Regions from separate parts of the Clostridium sp. Marseille-Q7071 genome, predicted to be linked through region 2. Evidence: riboswitches for the same ligand, from Rfam matches in the RefSeq annotation. Region 2 holds a riboswitch; the other holds the start of a gene.

Region 1 (8,153 bases), 740 kb from region 2:
ATAATATAACTATAAAAGTCAAAATTAATACTATTATAGCTAAAGCTACTATCCACCCCATTGCAGATATTATTGCAGTAAGTACAAGATCTGTACCATGTCCAGCAAATCCCTCTATTTTACTTGTATCAAATTTCCCTATAATATGAGAAGATGATAATATTTTTGAAATCATCATACCATAAGGATCACTTTTGAATTTTAAAAATGCAAATAACCTCGCTCTACGATATTCACGACTTATGATTGGTACTATAATACTTCCTAATGTACCTATCCCCAAAGCGCTAGGTATAAATTTATTATGACTGTTTTGAAAAAGTAAAATAATAAATGCAACAGTAAAAATAAGATTATTGACTATATTCATTATATAAAACAATGAAAAGTTTCCTAGAATAAAAATTCCTATAGCAATGAGTATTTGCTTTTTTTCTTTAAAATTAATGCCTTTAATAATTCCACTAATAGAAATTAAAAATCCTACCAAAATAAATACTTCAAAATTTACAATTCGAAAATTTATAACTCTAAAGCTAGGTCTTCCCCACATTGATTCCCCTAATGTTACTTGAATAAAAGATAAGATTACAGAAACTATAAATATATAATAAGAATATTTCTCTAATTTTCTATAGTCAAAATAATATATACCTATAAATGCTCCTATTCCTATGATAAAATATATTACTTGATTTACTGGAGAAGGATTATAAAAACTTAATTTATTATTTAAAATAAATTCAAAACCAAGACCGAATAAGCTTAACAATATAGCAATAATCAAAGTTTTATATTCTATTTTTTTCTCATACACCTTATTAAGCTTAAAACCTATTTCTCCTGAATCTCCCATATCTCTTATAGCTAATTTGTAGGCTTCTTCTTTTTCATATCCATTGTCTATATATTCTAAGGACAGTTCTTCAATATGACCTTTCATTTCTTCTTTTATTTCATCATGCACTTCTTTACATTTAATAACACTACAAATTTCTTCTAAGTAAGAGTTAACTCCATCCATTACATCAACACCCCCTGGTATAAAAGATTATCAACTGCTCCTTTAAAGGTTTTCCATTCCACTTCTTTTTCTTTTAAAAGTTTAATTCCACCTTTAGTAATCTTATAATATTTTCTTTTTCTTCCCTCATCACTTTCAACCCAATAAGCCTCAACTGCATTTTCCCCCTCTAAACTATGGAGTATAGGATATAAGGTACCTTCTTTAAAAGTAAAAATTCCACTGGACTTTTCTTCAATTTCCTTAATCATCTCATAACCATACATAGGTTTTTCTTTTAAAAGACTTAAAATTAAAATTACCGTGCTCCCTTTTAATAGTTCTTTACTAATTTTCATAATTCCACCTCCAATACATAGATTTACTATGCATAGTAAATCTATGTATATGGTAAACCATATATTTCATGTGGTCAAGTGAAATATCACCTTCTTAAAATAAAGATTTTATAATTTCATATAATCGAAAGAAAAATTTCACCTAAAAAAAGAAGAAAATCAATACTTGATTTCTTCTTAAAGCTTCCATAACTTCTTACATTAAAAAACTAGCAATTTTATTACTAGTTTTTAATTTTAAAATTGCTTTTTATATATTAATTTTTAGTATATAAAAAATAGTACCTAGTTTGCTTAATTATTTCTGCTTTCTGATGATTTTAATGTTATAACCACAATTTCTGGTCTATTAAATATGCGTTGAGGAAATAAACTATTACCTAACCCTCTATTTACTATCATATAAGAATCCTTTTCTTTATAAAGTCCTTTAGTATATTTAGGGAAAATTCCTTGCATTGGAGCAAATAATCCACCTACTAGCGGGAGTCTAATTTGTCCTCCATGTGCATGACCAGTTAAAGCTAAATCTATATTTAAACTACTATATATATTAAATTTTTCTGGCCTATGACTTAAAAGCAGTTTAAAATTCTTATCTTCTTTTATTAAAGGCATAAGATAATTTTCTACAATATTGGCTTCAGTATCTTGTCCATAACCACTTAACGGATCTTCTATTCCTATAATTTCTATACTTTGATTATTTATCTTTATTAACTCCTTATGATTTCTTAAAACCTTTATTCCTAAAGCTTCTAATTTATTTTGTAGATAATCTACATTACCGTATCTCCATTCGTGGTTCCCAGTTACATAATAAACTGGTGAAATCTTAACTAATTCTTTCATTAATTCTAAGCTAGGTATCTCATCATATTTTCTACTATCTATTAGATCACCTGTAAATGCTATAATATCTGGCTTCTCTTTTTTAATTTTATTTATAATATATTTTTGATTTTCACCAAAGCTCTTACAATGCAAATCAGATAAATGTATTATTTTAATTTTGTTATTATTTTCCATTTTGCTATGTTCAATTTCTATATAACTTTTAACAATCGAATTATTTTCTAGGTATAAGAAAATTAATATAAGTAAAGCAACTACTACTGTCTTCTTTAAAGTTTTCATAATTATTTTCTCCTTAAAATTCTTTTATCAAGATTTATTCAACAATATATGAAAATTTCCTCTAAAATTACTCTATAAATAAACTACCTTAAAATTTAATGTATATCTCTATGGCATTTTAATTCACAATGCACAATGCACAATGCACAATTAAGGTGGAAATTATTTTTGATTAAAATAATTTCTTTAATGGATCTTTTAATTAGCAATGCAATTGCTAGTGTTTTATTGTAGATGTGAACGGTGTTCGTCAGTTCTTTTTAATACGTCTTATAGTTTAACATTTATTCAATAATATATGGCGAACACTGTTCGCCGCTACAGTTAATCAATTCTAAATTTCTCAGTTGCCACTGAGAAATATCTGAAATCGTGAATTGTGAACTGTGAATTTTGAATTTAGTAGTTTTAGTTGCCATACCAATAAGTGTTAATTATTCTCAGAGACAGATTAAACTTAGGAGTAGTACATCTTATATTATATATAGATATGCTGCTTGAAAAAAATATTTTTACTCAATCTTTAAAGAAATTGGCTTAATCTCAAATTAAAAACTTTATTAAAAAGTTATCTATAGCTTTATATACATCAATAATTTAAAGATAAAATTAAATAGCTAGATTTTTTTAAAAATAAATTCTTTAAAATTTAATGTATTTGTGATATACTAAACTCAACGAAATATGTTAAGTTTATGGTACTATTATTAGTATAATAGGGAAAGTGGTGAAAATCCACTACAGCCCCCGCTACTGTAACGAAGACGAATCTTGACCACTGAGCTTGTGCTTGGGAAGGTGAGAGGAGATTGATGCGTGAGTCAGGAGACCTGCCATAAACAACTTGCTGTGCCTTCGGTGGGAAGGAAAGTGGCGTTGATACTTAAATAACCTATTAGGATTTAGTATGCAAACTCACTTATTGTGAGTTTTTTTATTTGCGTAATATTTGTGTAAATATACTAGGTAAAGGTACATAAGCTAGGAGATGATTAATGGATGATTCAACTAATAGGGCTAAATAGAGAAGTTGATATAGAAACACGAAGTTGCTTTAGCATTGCTAGCAATGTATTAGAAGAAAGCTTATTAAAATTAAGAGGAATTTGTGATGAAGTAGTTATACTTTCTACTTGTAATAGAACAGAAGTTTATTTTACCTCTGAAAATGTAGATGAAAACATTATAAATAATATTTTTACAATATTAAATTGGGATATAGATAATAAAAAATATATATTCCACTCAACAGGTGAAGCTGCTATAAAACACTTAATGGAGTTATGTTGTGGCTTTCATTCTAAAATTTTAGGTGAAGATCAAATATTAGGTCAGATTAAAGATGCTTATTTTGCTGCTGTTAAAGCAAATAGTTTAAAAGGTATTTTAGAAAGACTTTTTACTAATGCCATAGCTTGCGGCAAGGAATTTAAAACTGCTACAACCCTATATAAAATTCCTGTTTCTGCATCTTCAATTGCTGTGAAAGAAGCTATAAAAAGAAATAAAAGAAATTATATGATTATAGGCTTTGGTGTAATGGGAAAGCTTTGCTATAAAACTTTAATAGGAAATGATAATAATTTCGATAACATATACATTGTAGGAAGAAATGTAGAAAAGATTAAAAAAGATGAATTATTAACCTGTAATGATAAAGTAAAAATAATTTCTATGGAATGTAGGAAGCAATATTATGATTTAGTTGATACAATAATAAGCTGTACTTCATCACCTAATACTATTATAACTAAAGATGAAATTCCAAGTGATAAAGAACTATTAATATTTGATTTGGCAGTTCCTAAGGATGTTGAAAAAAATGTAGAGCTACTTAAAAACGTCACAGTATATGATATAGATAAAGTTCATATAATTGATGAGGAAAATAAAAAATTAAGAAGAGTTATAATGGATAATCATCGATATATAGTTGAAAAGTATATAGAAGAATATAATGAATGGAGAACTCTTAGGGGCTTATCTCCTCATATCATTAATATGATAAATAAAGGTAATTCCATTTATAAAAACAGGTTTAAAACCTATACTCAAAAAAAATACACAAAAGATAATGATAAATTAGTTGAAACTTTAATTAAAAGTACTAGTAATGCTTATGTAAATAGAGCCATTGAAGTTTTAAAAGAGGAAACCTTAAAAGGTAATGGAGATGAAACATTAAAATTAATACAAAAAATCTTTTGTGATATAAATTAAATAAGGAGGAAGAAAATGAATTCAGAAAGAAGTTTTAAAATTTTTGAAGAATCAAAAAAATACATACCAGGTGGAGTTAATAGTCCTGTTAGAGCTTTAAAAGATATGGGTATAACGCCTCCTGTGATAAAAAAAGGTGATGGTGCATACATATTCGATGAAGATGGAAACAAGTATATTGATTTTATTGGTGCTTGGGGCCCTATGATATTAGGTCACAATGACAATAATGTTATTAATGCAATAAAACAAACTTGTGAAGAATCTATAGCCTTTGGTGCACCAACAGACTTAGAATTACAACTTGCAAAACATTTATGTGAAACTTTAGATAATATAGATTTAATAAGAATGGTTAACTCTGGTACAGAGGCTACTATGAGTGCAGTAAAACTAGCAAGAGGATACACTAATAAGAATAAAATTATAAAATTTGCTGGATGTTATCATGGACATTTTGATGGATTTTTAGTAAGTGCTGGTTCTGGAGTAATGACAGAAGGTATTCCTGGTAGTGCTGGTGTACCTCAAGAAAGTATAAAAAATACATTAATAGCTTCTTACAATGATATTGACAGCATAAAAAGTATCTTTGAAAAATATGGTGATGATATAGCTGGTGTTATTATAGAACCTATCGCTGGTAATATGGGTGTAATAAAAGCTACTAAAGAATTTATGAAAGAATTGGAGTCACTATGTAAAAAATATGGTGCTTTATTAATATTTGATGAAGTAATGTGTGGTTTTAGGGTTGCTTATAAAGGAGCTCAAAGTCTTTATGATGTAACTCCTGATATAGTTACCTACGCTAAAATAATGGGTGGTGGGCTTCCTTGTGGCGCCTATGGTGGCAAAAGGCAAATAATGGAAAATCTTTCACCTATGGGACCTGTTTATCAAGCAGGAACTATGTCTGGAAATCCTATAGTTATGGCTGCCGGACTTGCAACTGTACAAAAGCTACATTCTCATCCAGAATACTATGAACATCTTGAAAAATTAGGTAAAAAACTTCAGGATGGAATGGTTAAAATAGCTAGTGAAAAAAATATTCCTATAACTATAAATAGATGTGGAGCTATGATGACTATATTCTTTACAGATTTAAAAGAAGTAAAGAACTATGAAGATGCTAAAACTTGTAATACAAAATTATTTTCAAAATTTTATATGCATATGCTCAAAAATGGTATCTATATTGCCCCATCTCAATTTGAGGCATTATTCTTATCAGTAGCTCATACTGAAGAAAACATAGACAAATTCTTAGATGTTTTCAAAAGCTTTGATTCCAATCAATAGTCTGATCAACTATTGATTTATATAGATTTTTAAAGGCCTTTAATCTATTTTATTACAATTTGTAGCAGTGCTTTAAAACTTATTAAATTTATAATTATATACTAAAGTAATTATATTTATCTTTTACTAAGATTAAATTCTAACTAATATCTTTAAAGCATTGCTATTATAAAAGATGGAGGGTTTAATATGAAAAAAAGAAATATTTTATTGCTAGGTTTAATACTTTCAATAGTTATGCCTTATAGCGCTTTTGCAATGCATATTGCAGAAGGATTCCTAAGTCCATTTTGGTGTATAGTTTACTTTATTTTATCCGCACCATTCTTCTTCTTAGGGGTTAGAGCAATTAATAAAAAAACATATAATAATAAGGATTTAAAAATGCTTTTAGCACTTACCGCTGCCTTTTGCTTTGTTTTATCTGCATTAAAACTACCTTCTGTATCTGGAAGTAGTTCACATGCTACTGGTACTGCCCTTGGAGCAATTTTATTTGGACCTTTTGCGATGACGGTAATAGCATCACTAGTGCTACTATTTCAAGCTCTGTTATTAGCTCATGGTGGTTTAACAACATTAGGTGCAAATGTATTTTCTATGGGTATTATTGGACCAATAGTTGCATTTTTAACATATAAATTATTTAAAAATAAAAATAAAAAAATAGCTATTTTTTTAGCAGCAGTTTTAGGGGATTTATCCACTTATGTTATTACTTCAGTACAGATGGGACTTGCTCACTCTGGAGGAAATTTTATAAATGCTTTCACAAAATTCATTTCAATTTTTGCAATAACTCAATTACCATTAGCTATAATTGAAGGTATTATTACTGTATTAATATTTGAATTTATTGAGAAACATTCTAAGAATGAACTACTAGCTTTGGAGGAGATGGTATAAATGAAAAGAAAAAATATTGTACTTGTATTGATTTGTATTTTTCTTGTAATCGCTCCCCTTGCCTACTATGGTTCTACTAGTGAGTTTGTAGGCGGAGATGATCAAATGGAAGAAGTAATTTCAGAAATAAATAAAGATTATGAACCTTGGTTTAGTAGTATTTGGGAACCACCTTCTTCTGAAATAGAAAGTTTACTATTCTCTCTTCAAGCAGCAATAGGTGCAGGATTTGTAGGCTTCTATATAGGTAAGAAGAAATCGTGCTCAAAAATATAATAGCTTATTCTAAAATAAGTAGTCAAATACATAGGCATCCTTTTGAAAAGTTATGCCTATGTATTTTTCCCATTATTATCTTAGGATTTTCCAATACTATAATACCAATTATATTAAATATAATAATCTTTATTTTTCTTCACATAAAGGTCAATAATCCAATAAATATGGTTTCAAAATTTTCTTTTGGTGCCTTTATATTCGCTTTGTTATCATCAATTACTTTTATATTTACTTACGATTTAAATTATATTTTATTAATATTATTAAAAAGTTTTTCTGGTGGACTTTGTATTGCATACCTTTCTTTAACTACACCATTAGACCATATTTTATATCTATTCTCCAAAAGTAAGAGTCTTAGAGAAATTTGTGATATAGCTAAAAATATGGAAAGATACATATTATTGATTGATGATGAAGCAAGATTACTATACAATGCTATAAAATCTAGAAGTGGTTTTACAACCTTTAAATTAAAAGTTATAAATACAGGGAAAATGCTAGGTTTATTATTCCTTAATACTATGAAAAGATGGGATGAAATAAAAGAAGGCTTAAACTCTAGATGTTATAGAGGAAATCACTATTATAGTGGTTTTGATTTTACTATAACTGCTAAAAATTGTGGATATATTTTTATTTATAATATTATTTTAATAATGATGATTCTAATCTTATAAGAGTATTGCAACTAAGGTTGAAATGCTCTTTTTTTATTTTTGTTTAAGAATAGCTTTATAATATATTGCTGAAATTAATAATAAAACTAAAATTTAGTAAAAACAATTATTAACATTTCTTTACTACATAAAAACCTTTGAAGATTTCAAAGTTTTTTTTAAAATAATATGATATTTTGTTATTTGTTTAACATTTTTTTCTAGCAATATTGATTTTATAATTGCAAACATTTTTAATTCTTTAATATTTTTATAATAAAAATA
Region 2 (8,153 bases):
AGGGTTATTGTAGGTTGTACTGATCCTAATCCTCTAGTTGGTGGAAAAGGAATTGAATTTTTAAGAGAACATGGCATTGAAGTAACAATTGGAGTATTAGAAAAGGAATGTAGGAAACTAAATGAAGTATTCTTTCATTACATTTCCACGAAAGAACCTTTTGTCATATTAAAATATGCAATGACCCTAGATGGAAAGATTGCATCTAGTACAGGGAATTCCAAATGGATAACAGGAGAAGATACTAGAGAACATGTGCATTATCTCCGAAAAAGATACACAGGAATTATGGTAGGAATAGGAACAGTACTAGCAGATGATCCAATGTTAGACTGCAGAATAGACCATGGAGTAAATCCTATTCGAATCATATGTGATTCCAACTTAAGAATTCCACTAGAGAGCAAAATTGTAAAATCATCTCATGAAATTGAGACGATCATTGCTTTTTGCAAAGGAGATAGAGAGAAGAAGTATAAGCTTAGCAAGGCAGGGGTAACTCTTATGGAATTTCGTGATAATGAAAGAATTGATTTAAAGAAGCTCATGGAAAAGCTTGGCGAAAAAGGCATTGATAGCATTCTGCTTGAAGGGGGAGGAACCTTAAACGAGGCAGCTCTAGAGGCAGGAATTATAAAAAAGGCGTATGTTTACATAGCACCTAAGATAATTGGAGGAAAAGAAGCACTTACGCCTGTTGAAGGTAAAGGACGGGAACAGATGAGTGATGCCTTTCAACTAGAAGATACCACAATAATAAAGTTTGAGAATGATTTCTGCATAGAAGGATATTTGAGGAGTTGAAATTATGTTTACTGGAATTATTGAGGAGATAGGAACTATAAAGTCAGTTAGAAATGGAAGCAAATCATCTATTTTAACTGTTGAATGTAAGGATGTTCTGGATGAAACAAAAATTGGAGATAGCATTGCAGTTAATGGAGTATGTCTTACCGTAACTGATATGGCAAAGGATGGATTTACTGCAGATGTCATGTCTGAAACAATGAACAGAAGCACTCTTGGGAATATTGGAAGCGGTTCAAAAGTAAATCTAGAAAGAGCTATGCTTGCCAATGGAAGATTTGGAGGACATATGGTATCTGGACATATTGATGGGATAGGATGCATATCGCACATAAGAAAAGATGACAATGCTGTTTGGTACACCATTACCACAGATAAAAAACAGCTTTGCTATATTGTGGAAAAGGGATCTATTGCAATAGATGGAATCAGTCTGACCATTGCCTGTGTAGATGAAGAGGGATTTAAAGTATCAATTATACCTCATACGCAAAAAGAAACTATTTTATCTTATAAGAAAATTGGTGATAAGGTAAATTTGGAATGTGATATGGTAGGAAAATATGTTGAAAAGCTTTTAAAATCAAAGGAATCAGAAGAAAATAGTAAGATTACGGAACAGTTTTTAATCGAACATGGTTTTTAGGAGGATGATATTATGAAAAAAATAAACACAATAGAAGAAGCAATAGAAGATATCAGAAGTGGAAAAATCGTTCTAATTATCGATGACCCTGACAGAGAGAATGAAGGAGATTTAGTATGTGCAGCAGAATTTGCAACACAGGAAAATGTAAATTTTATGGCATGTTATGGAAAAGGATTAATATGTATGCCTATGAGTGCCAAGTTAACTAAGAAGCTTGGATTAGAGCAGATGGTAAACAATAATACAGATAATCATTCTACAGCTTTTACTGTTTCTATCGACCATGTAGATACCACTACAGGGATTTCTGCTTATGAAAGATCCATTACTGCTATAAAAGCGGTAGAAGATGATGCTAAGCCGGAAGATTTTAGACGTCCTGGTCATATGTTTCCTTTAGAGTCAAAAGATGGCGGCGTAATTGAAAGAAGGGGACACACGGAAGCAACTGTTGATTTGGTAAAGCTTGCAGGACTTAAAGAATGTGGATTATGCTGCGAAATTATGAGAGAAGATGGAATGATGATGCGTACCACAGAACTCTTGGAATTTGCAAAAGTACATAAATTAACGGTGATAACTATTGCAGATTTAGTATCTTATCGATTAAAAGAAGAAAGTGTTATAAAGAAGAGTGCAAAAGCAAAGCTACCTACCAAGTACGGCGAATTTACTATTTATGGTTATGAAAACACATTAAATGGAGAGGAGCATGTAGCTTTAGTAATGGGAGATGTGGCTGATGGAGAACCTGTTTTATGTCGTCTCCATTCTGAATGTTTAACTGGTGATATATTAGGCTCCCGTCGCTGTGACTGCGGTGAACAACTTGATACTGCTATGAAAGCTATTGCAAAAGAAGGAAGAGGAATTATTCTGTATATGCGTCAAGAGGGAAGAGGAATAGGACTTATCAATAAGTTAAAGGCCTATGAACTTCAAGAACATGGGTGTGATACGGTAGAGGCTAATATTAAGCTTGGTTTTCCAGAAGATTTAAGAGACTATGGAATTAGTGCTCAAATATTATATGATTTAGGAGCAACAGAACTTTTACTTTTAACAAATAATCCTAAAAAGATAACAGGACTAGCTGATTACGGTATTACTATAAAAAAGCGTGTTCCTATTCAAATTAATCCTAACAAAGATGATAGATTTTACCTTATGACTAAACAAATAAAGATGGAACATATGACAACTTATTAGTGTGATATGACGAAAGTATTCATGGTTAAGGGAAGAAAATTATAAAGAATAATTGGAGGAAAAGAAATGAGAAAATTGGAAGGAAATGTAGTAGCAAGCAATATAAAAGTAGGAGTTGTAGCAGCAAGATTCAATGAATTTATTGTATCAAAATTAATATCGGGAGCTCAGGATGCATTAATACGTCATGGAGTTAATGATGATGATATTACCCTTGCATGGGTTCCAGGAGCTTTTGAAATTCCATTAGTGGCACAAAAGATGGCGTCATCTGGAAAATATGATGCAGTTATTTGTCTTGGAGCAGTTATTAAAGGTTCTACTACCCATTATGACTATGTGTGTGCAGAGGTATCAAAAGGAATTGCTTCTATAGGGTTAGCAACAGGAATCCCTACGATTTTTGGAGTGCTTACAACAGATAACATTGAACAAGCTATTGAAAGAGCGGGTACAAAGGCTGGAAATAAAGGATATGATGCTGCTTGTACAGCAATTGAAATGGTTAATTTGATTAAAAATATTTAGTTTAAGTAGTGTTAATCAACCTATTTGATTAGGTTTTCATAAGGAAGAGGATTTCAGAGTATATTTTATAATACATTTTGAGTGTGTGATAAAGTTAGAGAAAAAATAGTTATATATAAAGTATATCCAAGAATTTTAATTATTTATTGAAGTGTGGAAATTAGGTTCATGAGCAATATCAATTATTGAATTTACTAGCAGATTTAATAAATTAACTAAAATTTTAAAAGACTTTACTTATCATAATTTTGCGTTATAGCATTGAAGTGAAAAATGTAATTAAATAGACAAAAAACCATACAATTTGGACTCTTAAGAATCTAAATTGTATGGTCTTTATCATGGAATATTAAAAAGTATTTGCTAAATGTAACCATAATGTGCTAAAATGATTTTGGAAAATTGAATATATTGAAAATAGGTTTGATAGATATTTTAATATCTATTAATTAAAAGGGAAGTGGGTTTGAATCCCACGCGGTCCCGCCACTGTAATAGATGAGTTCCTGCAATTGCGCCACTGGGAAACTGGGAAGGCTGCAGGAATGTTGATGCTTAAGCCAGAAGACCTGCCTGTTTTAGTATACTAATAACTCTACGAGCGATGGGGGGGTATAAATGTTTGAAAAATATTTTTTTGGATAAATAGCCCTTTAACTGTTGTTAAAGGGCTATTATTTATGAAAAAATAATTTATTTTATAGGAGGTGAAAGGTTTTCTTAGAGAAAAAGGTTTGTATAATGCAAATAATGTGCGTTATCAATTAATAATATACATTTTAAAATGCACATAAAATTATATAAGAATGATAAAAATTTGAGAAATAGTTTTAATCACATTACAATTATCGGAAAATTTCAAATTACCGAACTAATTTAGGAGGAATACTTATGAAAAAAGTATTTAGTATTATATTAACTTTATTAATGATTATAAGTTTAGGGGGCTGCTCACAAGGAGATGGGAAAAGTGAGTCTGCAGAAAGTAAGGTTATTGAGGTAGAAGATATTAACGGAGATAAAATTGTTTTAGAAAAACCAGCAGAAAAAATATTTTTAGGGTTTTATATAGAAAATTATCTTGCTGTATCTGGAGATTTTAAGTTAGATAGAATCGTTGCCATATCAAAAGGAGAAACAAAAGATTTAATGAATGCAATGTGGACTAAATATGCAGAAGCAATTCCAAATTTAGAAGGCTGTATAGATACAGGTTCAATTTATTTAGATAGTTTCAGTATGGAAAAGCTAATTGATGCCAAACCAGATTTAGTAATTCTTGCACCTTATCAAGCAAAAAAATTAGGAGATGGTATTAACACAATTAAAAATCTTGGAATACCTATAGCAGTAGTTGATTACAATTCATTTACTTTAGAAAAACATATAAAGAGCACAGAAATACTTGGTAAGCTTCTTGGAACAGAAGAAAGAGCAAAAGAACTTATAGAAAACTATAAAAAACAGACAGAAGATGTTGAAAATAAGTTAAAAGAAATACCAGAAAGTGAATTTAAATCTGTTTATTTTGAGCTTGCAAGCCAAGGACCAGAAACCTATGGAAATTCTTATGGAGATTCTCTATGGGGAAATATACTTAAAACTGCAAAATGCAACAACATAGCACAGGGAAAAATTACAGACTATGGACCATTAAATCCTGAGTATGTTATTTCTAGCAATCCACAGCTTATAATTTTTTCTGGACAAACCAATTCTAAAGATCAAGGTAAACAAAGATTTGAAATGGGATTTGATGTTAAAAAAGAAAGAGCTTTAGAAACAATGAATATGTATTTGAAAAGACCAGGTTGGGAGAATTTAAATGCAGTGAAGGATAAAGAAATATATGGTGTTGACCACAGTGGACTTAGAACACTTTATGACTACGTATATCTTCAATATATTGCGAAAGTTATTCACCCAGAAAAGTTTACAGATGTAGATCCATTAGCAAACCTAAATGAGTTCTATGCAAAGTATTTACCTGTAAAACCAGAGGGTACTTTTATGATAAAGGAGGAATAGATAATGACAAATAAAAAAGAAGCACTAGAAGATTTAAATAATGGAGAGCATATATACAAAAATATCAATCAAAAAAGACTTCTTTTATTTGTTATTGTAATTTCATTATTAGCTGTATTTTGTATCATAGATTTAGCTGTTGGACCATCTGGTATGTCCTTATCTGATGTAATAAGTACATTGTTACAAGGACCAAAGAACAAAAGTGTACATTCAGCTGTGATGTGGTCTATAAGACTGCCAATGACCCTCACATGTGTATTTGTTGGAGCTTCATTAGGTCTTGCAGGGTCTCATATGCAGACAATACTTAATAATCCTTTAGCAAGTCCATATACTCTTGGCATTTCTTCAGCAGCAGGGTTTGGAGCTTCACTTGCTATTTTAACAGGGTTTACTATTGGAAATATAGGTTGGCTTTCTATACCGCTGATGGCATTTTTATTTTCATTTATATCTAGTATGTGTATTTACTTTATAGGAAAAAATAAAGGGATGAAATCTATAACAATGATATTAACAGGGATTGTTATTCACTTTTTATTTCAGGCACTGCAATCCTTAGTTCAATATATGTCTGCACCAGAAGTATCTCAACAAATTGTATTTTGGATGTTTGGAAGTTTACTAAAATCTACTTGGGTTGGTGTTTTTGTTACAATGTCAATTTTTATTATATGCCTTTTATTAACCACAACAGTAGTGTGGAAAATAACCGCATTATCTGCTGGTGAAGAAAGAGCAAGAAGCCTTGGAATAGATGTAGACAAGCTAAAACTAAAAGTATTTACAATCGCAACCTTACTAACAACTGGGGCAGTTTCTTTTATAGGACCTATTGGATTTATAGGATTGATTTCTCCTCACTTTGCTAGATTATCAGTTGGAGAAGATCAAAGATATTTATCTCCTGTTTCTGCCATGTTTGGCGCTCTTATTATGGTTGTTGCTTCTATAATATCTAAAATAATAAAGCCAGGTGCCTTAATACCAATAGGAATTGTTACATCTATCGTTGGTGTACCATTCTTATTATTTTTATTACTATCGAAAGGAGCAGAATAATGAGTTTTATTACAGCAGAAAAAGTTTCAGTTAAGTTTAAAAATAAAGAAGTACTAAAAGATATTACCGCTACCTTTCACGAGGGAGAAATAACTTCTATTATCGGCCCAAATGGTACAGGAAAGACTACATTTATAAAGGCTATGTCAAAAATGATCAATTATGAAGGAACCATACATATGGACAGAAATCCAAAGGAAAAAATTCCTATAGAGAAAATGGCCTATGTTCCACAGATGAGTAATAGTAACTCTAATTTAACTGTATTTGAAATGGTATTGCTTGGACATATGAAGGATCTAAGATGGAAGATTTCTAAAGATAAGCTAGAAGAAACAAATAAAATATTAAAGAAAATAAATTTAAGTCATCTAAGCTATAATAAGTTTTCTAGTTTAAGTGGTGGAGAAAAACAACTTGTGATTATGGCACAAGCTTTAGTTTCAAAGCCAAAGATATTACTATTAGATGAACCAACCAGTGCGTTAGATATAAGGCATCAATTACAGGTTTTAGATCTAGCAAGAGAATACACCACAGAAAACAATGCTATTACTATTATAGTAATCCATGATTTAGCGTTATCTACAAGATACAGTGATAAGTTTATACTACTTAGCGAAGGATATGTGGCTAAAGAAGGAAAGCCGGAAGAAGTGTTAGATCCATTACTATTAAAAGAGGTATATAAAGTAGAAGTAGAGGTTTGTTGTACAAAGAAAGGTTATCTTAGTGTGACACCAATTAATTGCAGTTAGTATTGATATAACATTATTTTATTAATGTTTGAATATTAAAAGTATAAAGAGGTTGAGAGGTTAATGTATATGGAAAAACATAAATTTTTATTAGATTTAAAATTAATAAACGTGGATATTAATGAAATTATGAGTTTATGTAAGGAACATAGTGAATGTTTTATAGTTTTGAAAGATAAGCTTGATTACGTATGCGATTTTATATTAGATAGTTCTAACAATTTAAAATGGAGCAAATATGTATCAAAAGAAGACTATGATACTTTAGTGAAAGAAGTGAGAGAGGCTAATTCAAAGGCTTTAGGATGGGTTGAAAAATGTCAAGCTCGCAGCATATTAAATAATAACTTAGATTCATTTAAGTATTCTGATGAACTAAGGTTTGCAGTAGAAAATGAAATATTAGAATTTGATATAAATAATAAATCAAAAATTTTATTTATAGGTTCTGGGGCTATGCCTATAACAGCATTCACTATAAATGATGAAGTTAATTCTGAAGTAGTTTGTTTAGATGTGGATAATGAAGCACTTGAGCTATCAGAGAAGTTATCTGATAAGTATGGCATTAAAAATATATCATTTTCATCAGAAGATATAAGTAATTTTGATTTAAATAGTTTTAGCCATATTATAATAGCTTCTTTAGTTGAACCCAAATTAGATATGGCAAAATATTTATTAGAAAATATTGATGGTGATACAAAGGTTATTTTGAGATATGGAAATAAATTAAAAAGTATATTTAATTATCCTTTGGATATAAAAGAAATAAAGAACTGCCAAAAAACAATAATAAAAGATAATAAATATATTTATGAAAGTGTAGTTTTGGAGAAAACTTTATGATGAATAAAAATATGAGTAACAGTTTAAAAAACACACTAATAATAGGTTCTGGACCAGTAGCAATTAACATGATAATTAATTTATCTAAGGGATTTTCAGATGAAATTGGAATAGTTATTAGAAATAGTAGTAAGTCTATATGTTTTGTAGAAGAATTAAAAAACAACAATTTCACATTAAAAGGAAATGTAGCTAAAAAAGAATTAGCTATGATGGAAGGAAGTTATAGATTACAAAACTTATATATAGATTATTCTAAC

Evidence for each region. A riboswitch is a leader RNA that binds a small molecule or an ion and turns the genes downstream of it on or off. The one in region 2 is predicted to bind cobalamin.
Region 1: it holds a riboswitch for cobalamin, as region 2 does, so the genes downstream of both, hemA (glutamyl-tRNA reductase) here and ACWPW7_RS19105 (ABC transporter substrate-binding protein) in region 2, are expected to answer to the same signal.

Annotation. Positions count from the first base shown of each region.
Region 1 covers NZ_CBCOPR010000001.1:3,281,152-3,289,304, forward strand. Annotated here, with positions in the region: gene ACWPW7_RS15560 (FtsW/RodA/SpoVE family cell cycle protein) at 1-1,024, opposite strand, end outside; gene ACWPW7_RS15565 (PadR family transcriptional regulator) at 1,024-1,362, opposite strand; gene ACWPW7_RS15570 (metallophosphoesterase) at 1,657-2,499, opposite strand; cobalamin riboswitch at 3,179-3,351, shown strand; gene hemA (glutamyl-tRNA reductase) at 3,499-4,719, shown strand; gene hemL (glutamate-1-semialdehyde 2,1-aminomutase) at 4,735-6,024, shown strand; gene ACWPW7_RS15585 (energy-coupling factor ABC transporter permease) at 6,214-6,930, shown strand; gene ACWPW7_RS15590 (energy-coupling factor ABC transporter substrate-binding protein) at 6,931-7,206, shown strand; gene ACWPW7_RS15595 (CbiQ family ECF transporter T component) at 7,191-7,889, shown strand.
Region 2 covers NZ_CBCOPR010000001.1:4,016,367-4,024,519, reverse strand. Annotated here, with positions in the region: gene ribD (bifunctional diaminohydroxyphosphoribosylaminopyrimidine deaminase/5-amino-6-(5-phosphoribosylamino)uracil reductase RibD) at 1-804, shown strand, start outside; gene ribE (riboflavin synthase) at 809-1,453, shown strand; gene ACWPW7_RS19115 (bifunctional 3,4-dihydroxy-2-butanone-4-phosphate synthase/GTP cyclohydrolase II) at 1,466-2,665, shown strand; gene ribH (6,7-dimethyl-8-ribityllumazine synthase) at 2,732-3,193, shown strand; cobalamin riboswitch at 3,596-3,784, shown strand; gene ACWPW7_RS19105 (ABC transporter substrate-binding protein) at 4,085-5,221, shown strand; gene ACWPW7_RS19100 (FecCD family ABC transporter permease) at 5,225-6,286, shown strand; gene ACWPW7_RS19095 (ABC transporter ATP-binding protein) at 6,286-7,044, shown strand; gene ACWPW7_RS19090 (nicotianamine synthase family protein) at 7,114-7,893, shown strand; gene ACWPW7_RS19085 (opine metallophore biosynthesis dehydrogenase) at 7,890-8,153, shown strand, end outside.